One region of the Viridibacterium curvum genome, then DNA from elsewhere that is predicted to be linked to it. Evidence: predicted binding sites of a transcription regulator. Region 1 holds the regulator's gene; each other region holds the start of a gene.

Region 1 (5,971 bases):
GCACTGCACTGCGTCTGCTCGCCACCCGCGAGCATTCGCGGCAGGAGCTGCGGCGCAAGCTGGCTGCGCGTGCCGATGAGGGCGATGACGTGGAGGCCGTGCTGGACCGCATGGCAGAAACAGGGCTTCAGTCCGACGCGCGCTTCGCCGAAAGCTATGTGAGATCACGCGCCGGACGACTGGGCAGTGCCCGCATCCGCCGCGAGCTGGGTGACCGTGGTGTGACGGAAGAACTCGCCAGCACCGCACTCGGTGAGGTACTGGTTGAAGACGAACTGACACGCGCACGGAGCGTGTGGAAAAAGAAATTCGGGCAGCCGCCCGTCGATGCGAAGGACTGGGCCAGGCAAGCCCGCTTTCTGCAGTCGCGCGGCTTTTCGGCGGAGCTGATCCGCAAGTTGCTGAAAGATCCCGTGCATGAGTTTGTTGAAGGTTGAAGGCGTCCGCAAACGTTACAAAGCCCGCACCGTGGTCAAGGACGTGTCCTTCCAGGTCGGCGGCGGCGAAGTCGTCGGCTTGCTGGGCCCAAATGGTGCGGGCAAGACGACCTGCTTCTACACCATCGTGGGTCTCGTCAAGGCAGATGGCGGCCGCATTCACCTGAACAGCACCGACATCACCCACCTGCCGATGCACCGTCGTGCGCAGCTGGGCCTGTCCTATCTGCCTCAGGAAAACTCGGTGTTCCGCAAGCTGACGGTGACGGAAAACATCCTCGCCGTCCTCGAATTGCAAAAGCTCGGCAAGGACGAGCAACGGGGTCGCCTCGACGAACTGCTCGACGAGCTCAACATCGGCCATCTGCGCGACGCCAATGCGATATCCCTGTCTGGCGGCGAACGCCGTCGCGTCGAAATTGCGCGCGCACTCGCCACCAACCCCAAACTGATCCTGCTCGATGAACCCTTCGCGGGCGTCGATCCGATCGCGGTGATCGACATCCAGAAGATCATCGGCTACCTCAAGGCACGCGGAATCGGCGTATTGATCACCGACCACAACGTGCGCGAAACCCTCGGTATCTGCGACCACGCCTGGATCATCAATGCCGGCGAAGTGCTGGCGGGCGGTCGTCCGAACGAGATCGTGCAGAATGACCAGGTTCGCCAGATCTATCTGGGTGAACATTTCCGGCTGTAAATCACGCATCATCCAGTCATGAAGCCCTCGCTCCAGTTACGTCTCTCCCAACAGCTAGCGCTTACGCCTCAACTCCAGCAGTCCATCAAACTGCTGCAGCTGTCCACCCTGGAGCTCAATACCGAAATCGAGCGCATGCTGCTCGAAAACCCTCTGCTCGAACGCGATGGCGCCGAGGAGGGCGAAGATGTCGCACCGATGCAGGACGTGCCCACGGCAGAGGCTGCGACAGCAGCCAGTGAACTGTCCGACCGCCACGCCAATGGCGAAGAGGACTTCGAGCCGCAAACCACCGTCGAAATGCCCGACACCATTACCGAGGCCTACGACTCGGTGTCGGACGACGACATCGGCGAGGCTGCCGAATGGCGTGCCGAAGCCACGGGCAGCGGCAGTGGCAGCAACGACAGCGACGACGACAGCGATTTCCAGGAGTTCCAGGCCGCAAGCACCAGCCTGCGCGACCACCTTGAGCAGCAGCTCGCGCTGATGCCCTTCTCGGACCGCGACCGCGCCTTGATCCGCCTCATCATTGAAGCGCTCGAAGACGACGGCATGCTGGCGCAGGAGCTTGAAGAGCTCCTCCCCCTGATCCCCGAAGAATGGGAAGTCGAGCTCGAAGAGCTGGTCACGGCTTTGCGCCATGTGCAGCACTTCGACCCCGTGGGAATCGGCGCCCGCAGCCTGCAGGAATGCCTGTTGCTGCAACTGAAGGCACGCGACAAGAGCCCCACGCGCGATCTGGCCATGGGCATCGTCGAGCACTGTCTCGAACAGCTCGCCGCACGTGATTTCGTCAAGATCCGCCGCCGCCTGGGCTGCGATGACGACGGCCTGCGTGCCGCACACGAACTCATCTGCAGCCTCAACCCGCATCCGGGTGCCCAGTTTGCGCCGCTGGAAGCGCGTTACATCGTGCCGGATGTGATCGTGCGCAAGTACCGTGGCGCCTGGACGGCTAACCTGAACCCCGAGGCCATGCCCAAGCTCAGGATTCACCGGGTCTATGCCGATATCCTTCATCAGAACCGTGGCATCAGCGGCTCGCTGTCCACGCAACTGCAAGAGGCAAAATGGCTGATAAAGAACGTCCAGCAAAGATTTGACACGATCCTGCGCGTGTCGCAGGCTATCGTTGAAAGACAGCGCCAGTTCTTCGACCACGGTGAAGTGGCCATGCGGCCCCTGACCCTGCGGGAAATTGCCGAAGAGCTGGAACTGCACGAGTCCACGGTGTCGCGGGTCACCACACAGAAGTACCTGGCCTCGACGCGTGGGATTTATGAACTGAAGTATTTCTTCGGCAGTCACGTGTCTACGGACACGGGCGGTGCCTGCTCCGCCACGGCGATTCGCGCGCTGATTCGCCAGATGGTCGCAGGGGAAGACGGCAAAAAACCGCTGTCGGACGCAAAGATTGCCGAGATGTTGGGCCAGCAGGGTATCGTGGTGGCTCGCAGAACCATCGCGAAGTACCGCGAGTCACTCAATATTCCGCCGGTCAGTCAGCGCAAAACGATCTAGGAGTTCGCTTATGAACCTGAATATCACCGGCCACCACCTCGATGTGACGCCCGCCATCCGCGAATACGTCACAGGCAAGCTAGACAGGGTAATCCGTCACTTCGACCATGTGACTGCGACGCATGTCATCCTGTCTGTCGAAAAGCTCAAGCAGAAGGCCGAAGTTACGGTTCATGTCCGCGGCAAGGACATCTTCGTGGAAAGCAGCAACGAAGACCTTTACGCCGCCATTGACGCCATGATCGACAAACTCGATCGCCAGGTCGTCAAGCACAAGGAAAAGTCGTCCGACCATACCCGCGACGCCATCAAACACCAGCAAACTGCAGAAGGCTGAGCCCCTGCGACGGCTCTCTCCCGCACAGGGAGAGGGCCGCTTCAGCACAAACCTCTCGTTCATCTCGACGCTGCCTGTCCGATCAGGCAAACTTTCCCCCCTCTCTCGCCAACTCGCGGAATACCAGGCGCCGAAGCGTCCGTACTACCTGCAATGAACCTGATCTCCAAGATCCTGCCTGCTGCCAACGTTGTCATCGACTTTGCTGCCAGCGACAAGCAGACAGTGTTCGAGTCTGCCGGCGTCATGTTTGAACGCCAGGCCGGTGTATCCAGCAAGCTGGTGACCGATGCGCTGGCCCAGCGTGAGAAGCTCTGCTCCACCGGGCTTGGGCAAGGCGTCGCTATTCCGCACGGCCGCATCAAGGGCCTCAAGTCGCCGCTGGGCGCCTTCATGCGCATGGCCGAAGCGATCAACTTCGATGCCCCGGATGCCAAGCCCGTCGGTCTCATCTTCATCATGCTCGTGCCCGAGCAGGCCAACGAGGCGCATCTGCAGCTGCTGTCCGAGCTCGCCACGATGTTCAGTGATCGCGAATTCCGCGATGCGCTGACGGAATCCGCCGACGCGCGCGCGCTGCACAGCCTCTTTGCCGAGTGGGACGCCAATGCGGCGAACCAGCGTCGCCCAGCTGTTTGAAGCCAACCGGGCCGCGCTGCGCCTGCGCCATGTCGCAGGCCGGCTCGACACCCATATCACCGTTCACGATGACCGCGTGTGGGCAGCCGACCTCGTCGGCCACCTCAACCTGATCCACCCCACGCGCCTGCAGGTCATCGGCCAGACCGAGTTCGAATGGGCGCGCCGTCAGGCCAAGGACAAGCTGGAGCACCACCTGCTCGCCATCCTCGCCGCACCACCCCCTGCAATCATCGTCGCCGACGACTGCGAGGTGCCCGACATCATCCGCCGCAACTGCGAAGATGTTGGCGTTCCCGTACTCGCCTCGCCGCTCGAATCAGCGCGCGTCATCGAAGTGCTGCGGTCCTTCCTGTCGCGTCGTCTCGCCGAGCGCGTCTCGCTGCACGGCGTGTTCATGGACGTGCTGGGCCTCGGTGTGCTCATCACCGGCGACTCGGGTGCAGGCAAATCCGAACTCGCGCTCGAACTCATCTCGCGCGGCCACGGTCTCGTTGCCGACGACGTGGTCGAGATCTCGCGCATCGCCTCGGGCGTACTCGAGGGCAAGTGTCCCGAGATGCTCAAGGACTTTCTCGAAGTGCGCGGACTGGGCATCCTCAACATCCGCACGATCTTTGGCGAAACGGCCTGTCGTCGCAAGATGCGCTTGCGTCTCATCGTGCACCTGCAGAAGCGCAACGTGCAGGACGAACCGCTGCGCCTCACGCTCGACGATGAGGAACAGGACGTGCTGGGGGTTGGCGTACGCCGCATCATCCTGCCCGTGGCGGCAGGTCGCAACCTCGCCGTGCTGCTCGAAGCGGCCGTGCGCAACACCATCCTGCAACTGCGCGGCATCGACTCGACGCAAGAGTTCGTCGACCGCCAGCGCGATGCGCTGGATCGGGACGATCCCTTCGAGCACTAGGCAGGAACCAAAACAACAACGGCGCCCGCAGGCGCCGTTGTTGTTTGGGCCGCGAATTTGCGGCGGCAACTCAGGCCGGCCGGGCAGCCTTGGTCAACGGCGAACCCAAGGCCTGCGGCGCACGCAACAGGAATTCCAGCACGTCACGCACCGGGCGGATCTCGTTGCCAAAGGGCAGCATGCCCTTGCCGCGGAAGAACAGGCCATTCTTCACGTCACCGTGGCAGGCTGCGGCAAGGTGCTTGTCGATGCAGAACTGGCCGGCCTTGGGCAGGCGATCACGCAGGCCGCACTGGATCAGGCAATCCCAGCGCTGCGAGCAATTCCGTTCCGCATCGGCTGTACGTTCGGCAGCTGCCTGCAGTTTGGTCTCACGCTGCAGGTAACGCGACAACCATGGCGTGTTGACGGCACGCGCCGGCAGGCCCGCCACACTCATGAATTCGACGATGTCTTCGGGCTTCGCATTGGCCAGCACATGCTTGAACTCGATGTCGGCATCGCCCTCTTCGGTCACGGCAAAGGCAGTGCCGACCTGCACGGCCGAAGCACCCAGCGCCATCAGCTCGCGGATGCGTTCATGCGAGTTCACGCCACCCGCTGCGATGAGGGGGATCTCGCCCGGTTTCAGCCCAAGCTGTTCAAGCGCCTGCACGCACTCGGGCAGCACGGTTTCCATATCGAAACGCTGGTTGGCGGTGTCGCCCACATTTGCCGCGCCAAGGTGACCGCCCGCCCAGCCCGGATGCTCCAGCACCACGGCATCGGGCAGGCGCCCCTTGCGCATCCAGCGTTTGACCACCAGCGACAGGCCTCGCGCATCGGACAGGATGGGGATCAGGGCCACCTCCTTGAACTCAGACACGAGCTCCGGCAAATCCAGCGGCAAGCCGGCGCCCATGACAATGGCGTTGGCGCCGGAACGGCAGGCCTGGCGCACATAGTCGGCGTACTGACTGACGGCACGCATGACATTCACAGCCACAGCACCCGCGCCGCGCGCCAGCTCCAGCGCAGCTTTGACCTCGCGATCCAGCGCTTCGAGGTTGGCCGCTTCGATGAGCTCGCGCGTCGCACCCTCGGTACGTGCCATGAGATCGGCATGCAAGCGACGCAGATCGACACTGGCAATGGTGCCAAGCCCACCCAGCGAAGCGACGGTGCCGGCAAGGCGGTGAGCAGAGACGCCAACGCCCATGCCGCCTTGCACGACGGGCAGGAGTGGACGGCCACGCAAAATCAGATTGGGGAGTGTGTGTGTGAGCACGGGGATCGCGGCGGTCATAGCCAGCCTTCATGATGAAAGACGCTATGCTCTCGCCTCAGGCAATCGCAAAGCTTGATCCAGCTCAAATCCGGCCAAGCCGCGAATGCCTTGTCTGCCGTACGTTCTCCGGACACGTACGCGCATCCTGCGGGGG
Region 2 (5,971 bases), on a different contig from region 1:
TCCGTCCGGTTACGTGACGATCTGTACTGAAGGCAAGACATGCGCCGTGACGAGCTCCACCAATGTGGCGTTCGGACGTGCCGACAAGTTTTTCTACAAGACGCTCGTTGGCAGCTTCGTTTGCAATGAAGCAACGTTTGGTGGACGCGTCGCTGGTGGCACCAATGAATGTTCTGTTCCCTCAGGCACCTCAACCAGTTCGGTGAGCAGCAGCAAGTCGTCAAGCAGCGTTGCGTCATCCAGCAGCAGCGTTGCCTCTTCCAGCAGTTCAAAGTCCTCGTCTTCGGTTGCTTCAAGCGTCAGCAGCGTACCGGCGAACAGCTGTACGCCGGGTAGTGTGATTACCAACACCACGGTCGATTGCGGCGGTATCACGGTCGGTACGTCGTGCAACGGCGGGAGTGAATCCCAGCTGCCGCTATTCACGCTCAACAACGCCACCATCCGTAACGTGCGACTCAACGCCAATGCAGCCGACGGCATCCACTGCGTAAGCGGTAATTGCCGTATCGAGAACGTGGTATGGGAAGACGTCTGTGAAGACGCGGCAACCAACAAGTCTGAAGGTGGCACGCTCACCATCTCCGGCGGATCGGCCAACGCGGCGGAAGACAAGACCTTCCAGCACAACTCGAAGAACAGCACCACCGTTATCGAGAACTTCAACACCTACGGTCAGATCGGCAAGCTGTGGCGTTCATGCGGTGACTGCTCCAATAACGGCGGCCCCCGTTATGTGAGCGTCAACAATGTCACCATCAACGGAACGGTGACCAGCACGGTCGTCGCGGTCAACCGTAACTATGGTGACAAGGCGACGATTCGCAATCTCAAGGTCAAGGGTCTGACGCGTCCGACAGCCATCACGACCAAGCCACGTATTTGCGAAGAGTGGCTGGGCGTTGAGAAAGGTGGGTCAACGGTGAAGTACGGCGAGTTCTTCAATACGCAGTACTGTGACGTGAGCCCGAGCGACGTCTCGAGCTTCTGATCGAAGATGCCGGGTCTGCGTCTGATTGGCGGGCCCGGTGCTTCTCTTGCATCACGGATTTTCCGGGTGCAGGTCTGACAAAAATTATTTGGAGCAGCAAGATGCGCAAGCGTTCGGGGGTGTGGGCAGCGATTTTGTGGGTTGTGTGTGCGTTCGGCATGTCGAATGGGGCATTGGCGCAGTCGTCATCGTCCAGCAGCAGCCAGCGGCCGGCGACTTTGCCGCCGCTGACATCCGGCTATGTGGAATGTGCCGGCCAGGGCGGCACCTGCAGCTTTACGGGGACGCGTTACGTCATTACCGACAGCTGCTTTGAATACACCTGCTGGTTCTCGAAAACGGTGGCGACTTCATCACATGTCTGCCGCGGCTATCTCTCGATGGGCGTGGCGCGCTGCGCGTACTCGGTGACTACGCTTGGTGCACTCACCGGTCTGACGGCTTCGGCTTCGACGCAGTCCGGCGTGAATCGTGGTGCCGGCAAGGCGCTGGACGGTTCGCTGGATACCCGCTGGGAAGCCAGCAATTCGACGGCCGGTAGCTGGCTGATGATTCAGAGCCCGAAGCCCTTCAATCTCGAAAAGCTGGAAGTGATCGAGTATGGCAACCGCATCCGTGGATACCGACTCGAATACCTCAGTGGTAGCGTATGGACGCCATTGCAGGTGGGGTACGGCCTCGCGGATTCGCCAGTGCTGTTCAACAATGCGGCCTATCCACTACTGACCAGTGCGATCCGGATCGTGATGACTTCGTCATCAGCAGGGCAGCCTTCCATTTCCGAAGTGCGGGTCACGGGGACAGTACCGCAGCCCTGAGTCCTGTCGGCAGGCGCTGGAGGCCTGCCATAACGACTTCACCTGACGGGGGCTGCAAGCCCCCGTTTTCTTTGCACGACTCATCCAGCAAGTGACAGATTCCCGCGGCTTGCGGTGTTGCAGCAAGACTTCTGGTTCGTGCCGTGCTTGAATGGTACCGGTAACAACCGATGGAAGATTGCTAGCCCGGATTTCCATCATGCGTTCCGTATCCACAAACAAGAACACAGGAGACCACATGAACATTCAACAGACTCTGCGTCAAATGACGTTGCTACTGGCGGTTCTGTCTGCAGCGGGCGCACAGGCAGCTACCTCGACAGCGACACGGCCGTTGCTATCCAGCTCCGAGGCTGCGAGCTACACCAAGTCCACCTTTCTTGGCAGTTGGGCGCCTGGCAGCGTAGGTACCACTGCGGGCAACTATGTAGTGTGCTCCAGCTGCACTTACACCACTGTGCAGGCCGCTGTGAATGCGGCTATCAAAGCGGGGGGCTCGACGCGCAAATACATCCAGATCAAGGCAGGAACCTACACCGGGCTGGTGGTGGTGCCGTCTGGCGTGCCACTGACCATTTATGGCGACAGCCAGACGGGTGTGGTGCTGCAGCTCGGTGCGTACTACGCGCAGACTGGCTCGGCCTACAAGTCCATGGTCGGCAACAGCAGCAACTACGGCTCTGCCGCCGCCAGCGCCGTGCAGAGTTACTACAATGATTGCACGACGCGCAGCACCATCCAGACCAACTGCACGGCGACAGTCGTGACCTACGCAAGCAGCCTGCAGATCAAGAACCTCACGATCAAGAACACCTACGGTGAAACCGCCAGCGGCAGCCAGCATCAGGCCGTGGCGCTGCTGAAAAACGGTGGTGACCAGCTGGTGCTCGACACGGTGCGCCTCATCGGCAACCAGGACACGCTGTGGCTGCATGGTTCAGGCACGCGTGCCTATATCCGCAACAGCTACATCGAAGGCGATGTCGATTTCATTTTCGGTGATGCGACGGCTGTCTTCGAGAGCTGCGAGATCCGCTACAACAACTCGCGTACCAGTGCCGGTTTCATCACGGCGCCGAGTACCGAGGCGGGCAAGAAGGGCTTCCTGTTTGTTGGTGGCTCCTTCACCACCACCGGGGGCAGCAACACGGTGTACCTCGGCCGTCAGTGGCCGCAGCATGGTTCCACCACGGGCCAGACCATCATCCGCGACGCTACCCTGGGTGCTCACATCCGTTCCACGGCGCCGTGGGCGGACTGGAGCAGCTCGCAGAAGGCGACCTATGGAAGCTCGGGGGATCGCCGTCTGGCGGAGTACAACAATTCCGGCACGGGTGCCGCCAAGTAGTCCTGCCTGCGTCATCGTCAGAGCCCGCTACGGCGGGCTTTGTCATGTGGCGGCCACCTTCTGCATTGCAGCCGGTGGCCAGTGCGAGCGTGAAATAGTTCCAGCGAGAGTGTCGGCCCCGTTAACAACGTTACGGCATCGATATTTGTGGATATTTGAAATTCAACGACTTTTTGTTGTGGCCCGATTCCTGCGTAACGCTGGTGCAGCACTCACAACAACAAGGAGTTACAACAATGTTCAAGAAGGCAATTCTCGCCGCAACGCTGGGGCTGACCCTCGGCGCTGCACAAGCAGTGCCGGTGCTTCATCAAGGCGGCCAGGGGTCTTACACGACCAATTCTCTGGGCGGCTCTGCATGGAGCACCTTCACGTCGATGATGACCGCACAGCACACGCTGACGACCACAGCGAGCTTCTCCAACCTTAGCCAGCTTGATCTATACGGTGCCGTGTGGGTCAACCAGGAGCTGTACGGATCCCTGTCCGCGTCCGAAGTGAGCGCGCTGACGGCTTATATTTCCGAAGGCCACAAGGTCGTGCTGATCGGCGAAAACAGCTCGTGGAATGCCTGGAACAGTTCGATCATGAGTGTTGTTGGTGGCGCCATGACGACCTCCGATTGCTCGTGGTCCGTGGGTAGCGCGCTGGTCAGCAACAGCCTCACTGATGGCGTGGGCCAGGTGCAGAACATCTGCGGCAGCCAAGTCATTGCCGCTGCGGGCGGCGTGCAAATGCTGTTCAGCAACAACATGGCTGGCCTGTACAAAGTGGGTGCTGGTGAGGCGCTGGTGATTGCCGACAGTAACTGGAACGACAACAGTTACATCAACAGTTACAACAACATCGCTTTCGCACAGAACGTCATTGACTGGCTCGGCGAGCCGCTTGATGGCGCCGTGCCGGAACCGGGTACGCTAGCGCTGCTGGGCCTTGGCCTGGCAGGTCTGCATGCCAGCCGTCGTCGCAAGGCTGCTTGAGGCGGCGGTTCGACCGACAACAAAAAACGGTCCGCATTGCGGACCGTTTTTTGTTGACCAGTGCAAGGGTTATTCCCGCGCCTCCTGCAGCTCCTTGGGGAGCGGGAAGGTCACATTTTCGGTGACGCCTTCCAGCGTGCGAACTGTCTTTGCACCGAGTTCGCGAATGCGCGCGATCACGTCATTCACCAGCACTTCTGGCGCCGACGCGCCGGCCGTTACGCCGATGCGCTTCTTGCCTTCCAGCCACGCGGGGTCAATGCCGGCGGCGTTGTCGACGAGCCAGGCGGGAATGTTGCGAGCCGCAGCGACTTCACGCAGACGATTGCTGTTCGAGCTGTTCTTCGAGCCGACAACGATCACGGCATCGACCTGCGGCGCCATGAACTTCACGGCATCCTGGCGATTCTGCGTTGCGTAGCAGATGTCGTCTTTCTTCGGGCCAACGATGCTGGGAAACTTCGTCTTGAGCGCATCGACGACGACCTGTGCATCATCGACCGACAGCGTAGTTTGCGTCACGTAGGCGAGCAGCTCGGGATTGGTAACCTGCAGCGCTTCGACATCGCCGACGGTCTCGACGAGATACATGCCTCCTTCGGACTGCCCCATGGTGCCCTCGGCTTCCGGATGCCCCTTGTGGCCGATCATGATGATCTCGCGGCCTTGTGCGCGCATCTTGCCGACTTCGACGTGCACCTTGGTCACCAGCGGGCAGGTTGCGTCGAACACGCGCAGGCCCAGCGCCTCGGCTTCGCGACGCACGGCTTGCGGCACACCGTGGGCCGAAAAGATCAGCGTGGAGCCGGCGGGTACGTCGGCGAGGTCTTCAATGAACACCGCGCCCTTGTTGCGCAGGTCTTCGACGACGAACTTGTTGTGCACCACTTCGTGACGCACGTAGATCGGCGCGCCGTGGATGGCCAGCGCGCGCTCGACGATGCCGATGGCGCGCTCGACGCCTGCACAGAAGCCGCGCGGATTGGCGAGAAGGATTTCGGTGTTCATTTCATTCACACAGTGAGGAGTAAGGAGTGAGGAGTGAGGAGCGGTGGCTGTGTGGTGGTTTACTCCTCACTCCTAACTCCTGTCTCCTCTCGGCAGTTAGATGACGCCGATGATTTCAACGTCGACATCGACAGCCTTGCCAGCCATCGGGTGGTTGAAGTCGATGAGGGCGTATTCATCGGTCAGCTCGCGCACCAGGCCGGGGTAGGTGCTACCGTCAGGTGCCGGGAAAGAATAGACCGTGTCGACCTCAAGATACAGCGTGGGCGGAATGTGCTGGCGTGCGACCTTCTCGACGAGCTGCTCGCTGTAGCTGCCGAAGGCTTCGCCGGGGCCGAAGTGAAAGGTTTCGCGCGCACCCGGGCCAAGGCCGATCAGGCGCGCTTCGAGCGCCGGGCTCAGCTCACCGGCACCGAGCTGCATGGTGGCCGGCGTCGCCTCGAAGGTCGAGATCAGGGTCATGCCGGTCGCGGGATGCGTGACACGGAAATTGAGAGTGACGAGGCTGTTGGCGTGAATGCTCATGATGAAACCTGTTTGTGCGAGTTGTCACGCGATTCGCGGAACTGGGCGATCAGCATGAGCGCAACGCCTACGCAGATCGCCGAATCAGCAATGTTGAATGCAGGCCAGTGGTGGCCGGCGACATGGAAGTCGAGGAAGTCGACGACCTTGCCGTAGGCGATACGGTCGATGACGTTGCCAATGGCGCCACCGACGACCAGCGAGAAGGCCAGCGGCTGCAGGCGTTCATTCTGGTGGCGGTGGATCATCGTCAGCAACCAGGCGCTCACGCCGAAAGCCAGTGCGGTGAAGAACCAGCGTT
Region 3 (5,971 bases), on a different contig from region 1:
CGAGAAGCGGATCGAGCTGTGGGCGAGTTCGTCGCTGCGGCCCAGGGCGCGCAGCACGTATGAGGGTTCCAGCGAAGCCGAGGTACAGGCCGATCCGGACGAGACCGCAACGTCCTTGATGCCCATCAGCAGCGACTCGCCTTCGACGAAGTTGAAGCTCATGTTCAGGTTGTGCGGTACGCGGTGTTCGAGGTCGCCGTTGATGAAGGTCTGATCCATCTTCTGCAGGCCGGTCATGAGGCGGTCGCGCAGCCAGCGGATGCGCTCGTTGTCGGTGCCCATGCATTCGCGGGCCAGCCAGAAAGCTTCGCCCATGCCGACGATCTGGTGCGTCGGCAGGGTGCCCGAACGCATGCCGCGTTCGTGACCGCCGCCGTGGATCATGGCTTCGATGCGTACGCGCGGCTTGCGGCACACGTAGAGCGCGCCGATGCCCTTGGGGCCGTAGGTCTTGTGTGCCGAGAACGACATCAGGTCGACCGGCAGGTTGTCGAGATCGATCTCGACCTTGCCGGTGGCCTGTGCGGCATCGACGTGGAAGATCACGCCCTTGTCGCGACAGATGGTGCCGAGTGCGGCGATGTCCTGGATCACGCCGATCTCGTTGTTCACCAGCATCACCGAGGCAAGGATGGTGTCGGGGCGGATCGCGGCCTTGAAGGCGTCGATGTCGAGCAGGCCGTTTTCGAGCACGTCGAGATAGGTGACTTCGAAGCCGTCGCGTTCGAGTTCGCGGCAGGTGTCGAGCACGGCCTTGTGCTCGGTCTTGACGGTGATGAGGTGCTTGCCACGCGCCGAGTGGAAACGCGCCACGCCCTTGATGGCGAGGTTGTTCGATTCGGTGGCACCCGAGGTCCACACGATCTCGCGCGGGTCGGCGCCGACCAGTGCAGCGACCTGTTCGCGCGCAATCTCGACGACTTCTTCAGCAGCCCAACCATAGCTGTGCGAGCGGCTAGCCGGGTTGCCGAAGTTGTCGAACAGCCAGGGCACCATCTTCGCGACGACGCGCGGGTCGACCGGTGTGGTGGCGGAGTAATCGAGATAGATCGGGCGGTTCGTCATGCTGCTTCTCCTGCGTTCAATCCGATGTTCGACGTGGGCAGTTCGTTGTGTCGTGCTGCCTTGCAACAGCCTTGAGCAACTTTGGGGCCAGTTCCGAAATTTGATCCAGATCAAACATTTACGGCCGTCGCGACACGCTCGCGCGCGCGAGGCTCGTGTGGCGTGTCGAATTTGTCGGATAGCTGACGCGGCCTGCGTTGCGGTGGACCTTGCCTGCTGCGTTGTGCCAACGCCCCCGCGTGCACGCGTGTACGCGTGCGGGCGTTGCGCGCTGCACGGGCTTGGCTGGCGTGATTGCAGCGCGCTATTGAGAGGGTGTCGATCTGTGCGGAAAGCGACAAATTGCGCAGCGTCGGAAAGACCCCGGAAAACAGCGCAAGTTATTGAAAGTGAATCGAAATCGTCTTTTGGCACAGGTCATGCATTTAGCCGCTGAAACAGGAGAACTGTCATGCGCGAAATGTTGCTCACCATCATCGGCATCGTCCTCGTCAACAACGTGGTACTGGTGAAGTTTCTCGGGCTCTGCCCCTTCATGGGCGTGTCCAAAAAAATCGATGGTGCTGTAGGTATGGGGCTGTCGACGACCTTTGTGATGACTTTGTCATCTGCTGCGGCATGGGCCCTCGAGCACTGGCTGCTCGGCGCCTATGACCTGATTTACCTGCGCATCCTCACCTACATCCTGGTCATTGCAGCGGTCGTGCAGTTCGTCGAGATGGTCGTCAAGAAGGCGACGCCCGATCTCTACCGCGTGCTGGGCATCTACCTGCCCCTCATCACAACCAATTGCGCCGTGCTGGGCATTCCACTGATCAACGCGCAGGGCAAGCTGGGCATGACCATGAGCGTCGTCAACGGCTTCGGGTCCGGTCTTGGTTTCACGATGGTGATGATCATATTTGCCGGCATGCGCGAGCGTCTTGCCCTGGTTCGCGTGCCCGGCACGTTTGCCGGTGCGCCGATTGCCTACATCGCAGCGAGCTTGCTGGCACTGGCATTCATGGGTTTCACCGGTCTGGTTCCGGCTGAAGTGCACTGATATCTGCAGGGAGTAGAGAACATGCTTACAGCAGTGGTGAGTCTGGCAGCCATCAGTTCAGGCCTGGGCCTGGCGCTGGGTTATGCAGCACGCAAGCTGCATGTCGAGGGCGATGCGCGCGTCGAAGAAGTCATGGCCATGTTGCCTGCCGCGAACTGTGGCCAGTGCGGCTTCCCTGGTTGCGCCGGCGCGGCCGAGGCGATTGTCGCCGGCACGGCTTCGCCGACCTGCTGCCCGCCGGGGGGCAAGGTGGTAGCGCAGACGATTGCCGATCACCTTGGCATCAAGCTCGACGATGGGGGTGAAGCACCGCGGCCCACCGTGGCGGTGATCCAGGAAGCCATCTGCATCGGCTGCACGAAGTGCTTCCGCACCTGCCCGTCAGACGCCATTCTTGGTTCGACCAAGCAGTTGCACACCATCCTCGACGAGGCCTGCACGGGTTGCAACCAGTGCGAAGAAAAGTGCCCGACCGGTGCCATCAGCATGATCGAAGTGCCCGAAACCCTGGGTACCTGGGTGATGCCCAAACCTGTCATGGTGTCCTGATCATGAGCTCCATTGTCATTCCACCGCTCCGCAAGCTGCTTCAGCGCTGGGGCGTTCATCCGGATAGTCACAAATTCCCGGCCTGCGGCCTCTCCATCGAACAGGCGGGCTTTCCCGACCTGCTGACGGTGCCACTGTCACAGCACGTGGGTGCCGCAGCACGCCCGGTCGTGGCGGTCGGCGATTACGTGTTGCGCGGCCAGCTGATTGCCGAGGCGGGCGGCAACATCTCGGCGCCGGTGCATGCGCCGACTTCCGGCACGGTAGTGGCTATTGCCGAAGCCGCCATGCCACATCCCTCAGGTCTACCCGACATGGCCATCCACATCAAGCCGGATGGTCGTGATGAATGGGTGACCCTGCAGACCGAGCATTACCCGATCAATCTGGCCGGAGAAGAGATCGCTCGTCGGGTGGCCGCCGCCGGCATCGTCGGCATGGGGGGAGCGACCTTCCCGTCCGCAGTCAAGCTGGCGCTTGGCGCGAAGAGCAAGATCACTACGCTGATTCTCAATGGCAGCGAATGCGAGCCCTACCTTTCGTGTGACGACAGGCTCATGCAGGAACATGCAGACGGCATCATCGAAGGTGCGCGGCTGATTCTCAAGGCTACAGGTGCTACGCGCGTGCTCGTGGGCATCGAGGACAACAAGCCCGAGGCGATTACGGCGATGAAGATCGCCGCCAAGCCGTTCCCCGAAGTGGGGGTCGCCAAAGTGCCGAGTCGTTACCCGATGGGGGCGGATCGTCAGCTGATCCAGACGCTCACCGGCATTGAAGCGCCCGCCGATGGTCGCGCGGCCGATGTGGGCGTGGTGGTGCACAACGTCGGCACGGCCTACGCGGTGCATCGCGCGCTGCGTTACGGCGAGCCATTGACCGAGCGCGTCATCACCGTGGCTGGTGGTGCGGTGCGCGAGCCGCGCAACCTGTGGGCACGCATCGGCACACCACTGTCGTATCTGTTCGAGCGTTGCGGCGGGCTGGTGAGCTCACCGGCGCGCGTGATCGTCGGTGGCCCGATGATGGGCATCGGCGTGCCGAGCTTCGAGGCGCCTGTGGTCAAGGGGGCGAGCGGCGCGCTGGCACTGACGGCGGCAGAGGTGGGCGAGCGCGAACCGAGCGCCTGCATCCGTTGTTCGAGCTGCGTGAGTGCTTGCCCGGTGGGCCTGATGCCGCTGGAGATGGCCTCGCTGATCAACGCCAATGAACTGGGCAAGGCTGACGAGATCGGTCTCGGTGACTGCCTGACCTGCGGGGCATGTGGCTTCGTGTGTCCGTCGCGGATTCCGCTGGTGCAGTACTTCTATCACGCCAAGGGCGAGCTCTCGGCGATGAACCGCGACAAGAAGCGCCTCGACAACATCAAGGTGCTGACCGACGCGCGAAGCGAACGCATCGAACGCGAAAAGCGCGAGAAGGCCGAGATGCATGCGCGCCGCAAGGCCGAACGTGACAGGGCGGCTGCCGAAGCCGCACAGAAACGCAACAGCGAGACCGCATCATGAGCCAGGTTCACGCATCGCCCCACGCACTCACCAGTCGCACCACCAGCCAGATCATGGGAATGGTTTTGCTGGCGCTCACGCCCGCCACCCTCGCAGGCTTCTGGCAATTTGGCTGGGGCGCCTTCCTGTTCTGGTGTGTGTGCGTCTTCTCCTGCGTTTTCTTTGAAGCCTTGTGCCTGCGCTGGGCCGGCAAGCGCGCGTTGCCCGTGCTGTGGGATGGCTCGGCCGTGCTGACCGGCTGGCTGATGGCGATGTCGATGCCACCTTGGGCACCCTGGTGGATCGGTGTGCTGGCGTCGGCCTGTGCCATCGTGCTGGCCAAGCAGGTGTTCGGTGGCCTGGGTTGCAATCTGTTCAACCCGGCGATGGTGGGCCGCACCCTGGTGCTGGTGTCATTCCCCGTGCAGATGACACAGTGGGTCAGCCCGCAAGCGCTGGCGCAGGGCACAGATTTCGCGCAGGCCTTCTCGCAGATCTTCCTTGCCAGCGGTGTGCCGGATGCCTTCACCAGCGCTTCGCTGCTGGGTCACGTCAAGACCGAGCTGGGGCGCGGCGTCGACATGTTCGACGCGCTGCGCGACTTCCTGCCCTGGGCGTCTTCCATCAATGGCGCACGTGCCGGCAGCCTGGGCGAGACCTCGGCGCTGCTGATCCTTGGCGGCGGTCTGTTCCTGGTGGCCAAACGGATCATTGGTCTGCGCATTCCGATTGGCTTCATGCTGGGCCTGGGTGTGCCGGCCCTGATCGCGAACGCGGTGGCACCAGAGAGTTTCCTGCCAGCCAGCACGCACATCCTTTCGGGTGGTGCGATGCTGGGGGCATTTTTCATTGCGACTGACTATGTGACTTCGCCGAGCGCGCCTGCCGGGCAATGGGCCTTCGCCCTCGGTTGCGGTCTGATCACGTGGTTGATCCGCACCTGGGGTGGCTACCCCGAGGGGGTGGGCTTTGCAGTGCTGATCATGAATGCGCTGACGCCCTTGCTCGACATGTGGCGACCGCGCATCTTCGGCCGCAGCTTCACGGGCAAATCACTGCCTGCACGTCGCGTAGGGAGTGTGTGATGAGTTTGCGTAACAAGCTGGATGAGGTGTGGTTCCAGGGGGCTTCGCTGGGCTTGATCGGCCTGACCGTGACGGCTGTGCTGGCGGTGGTGTACGACATGACCAAGGCTGCCATTGCGGCCGCCGCAGAGCGTGACACCCAGCAGTCGCTGGAGCAGGTTCTGCCGGCGGGGTTTGCCGACAACAACTTGCTCAAGGATATCGTGGTGATGCCTGAAGGCCCGCTCGGCGCGCCGTTGACGGTCTATCGCGCACGCAAGCAGGGGCAAGTGAAGGCGGCGTTGTTCGAGATTGCCGGCAAGGGTTATGGCGGCCCCGTGTCGATGGTGATGGCGATCGACCGCGAGGGCACCATCCTCGGTGTGCGCATCACGCATCACATCGAAACTCCGGGGCTGGGCGACAAGATCGAAGAGGCCAAGACGCCCTGGATCCACTCCTTCGATGGCAAGTCGCTCGAGAAACCGGTGCCGGCGCGCTGGGGCGTGAAGAAGGACGGCGGCGAATTCGATCAGTTTGCTGGAGCCACCATCACGCCGCGTGCTGTGGTGGCGACAGTCAGGAAGGGTCTGGATTATTTTGCCGCCCACCGGTCGGAGTTACTGGGCGAAGATAACGCGGGAGTGAAGCCATGAGTCATGCAGCAGCAGTTGAAGGTGATGTGCCACTGGGTAGGGTCGTCAAGGACGGCCTGTGGGACAGCAACGTGGTTTTCGTACAGATGCTGGGCATGTGTCCGACAA

What was found. The regulator sigma-54, encoded in region 1, starts transcription at its own class of promoters, with help from an activator protein. The targets are predictions, from matches to a motif close to TGGCACGCTTNCTGCTNA.
Region 2: ABEA02_RS00075 (PEP-CTERM sorting domain-containing protein) is a predicted target of sigma-54. The motif match lies at 3,337-3,354, and genes of this name have one in related genera.
Region 3: rsxA (electron transport complex subunit RsxA) is a predicted target of sigma-54. The motif match lies at 1,474-1,491, and genes of this name have one in related genera.

What each region holds. Positions count from the first base shown of each region.
Region 1 is NZ_BAABLD010000008.1:1,041,576-1,047,546, reverse strand. It holds gene recX (recombination regulator RecX) at 1-437, shown strand, start outside; gene lptB (LPS export ABC transporter ATP-binding protein) at 418-1,140, shown strand; gene ABEA02_RS12650 (RNA polymerase factor sigma-54) at 1,159-2,664, shown strand; gene hpf (ribosome hibernation-promoting factor, HPF/YfiA family) at 2,675-3,001, shown strand; gene ABEA02_RS12640 (PTS sugar transporter subunit IIA) at 3,155-3,640, shown strand; gene hprK (HPr(Ser) kinase/phosphatase) at 3,609-4,550, shown strand; gene ABEA02_RS12630 (NAD(P)H-dependent flavin oxidoreductase) at 4,621-5,835, opposite strand.
Region 2 is NZ_BAABLD010000001.1:17,151-23,121, forward strand. It holds gene ABEA02_RS00060 (pectate lyase) at 1-991, shown strand, start outside; gene ABEA02_RS00065 (discoidin domain-containing protein) at 1,093-1,809, shown strand; gene ABEA02_RS00070 (pectinesterase family protein) at 2,048-3,157, shown strand; gene ABEA02_RS00075 (PEP-CTERM sorting domain-containing protein) at 3,394-4,137, shown strand; gene ispH (4-hydroxy-3-methylbut-2-enyl diphosphate reductase) at 4,207-5,145, opposite strand; gene ABEA02_RS00085 (FKBP-type peptidyl-prolyl cis-trans isomerase) at 5,242-5,670, opposite strand; gene lspA (signal peptidase II) at 5,667-5,971, opposite strand, start outside.
Region 3 is NZ_BAABLD010000017.1:450,815-456,785, reverse strand. It holds gene ABEA02_RS18510 (IscS subfamily cysteine desulfurase) at 1-1,065, opposite strand, end outside; gene rsxA (electron transport complex subunit RsxA) at 1,517-2,107, shown strand; gene ABEA02_RS18500 (RnfABCDGE type electron transport complex subunit B) at 2,129-2,656, shown strand; gene rsxC (electron transport complex subunit RsxC) at 2,659-4,164, shown strand; gene ABEA02_RS18490 (RnfABCDGE type electron transport complex subunit D) at 4,161-5,228, shown strand; gene rsxG (electron transport complex subunit RsxG) at 5,228-5,863, shown strand; gene ABEA02_RS18480 (electron transport complex subunit E) at 5,860-5,971, shown strand, end outside.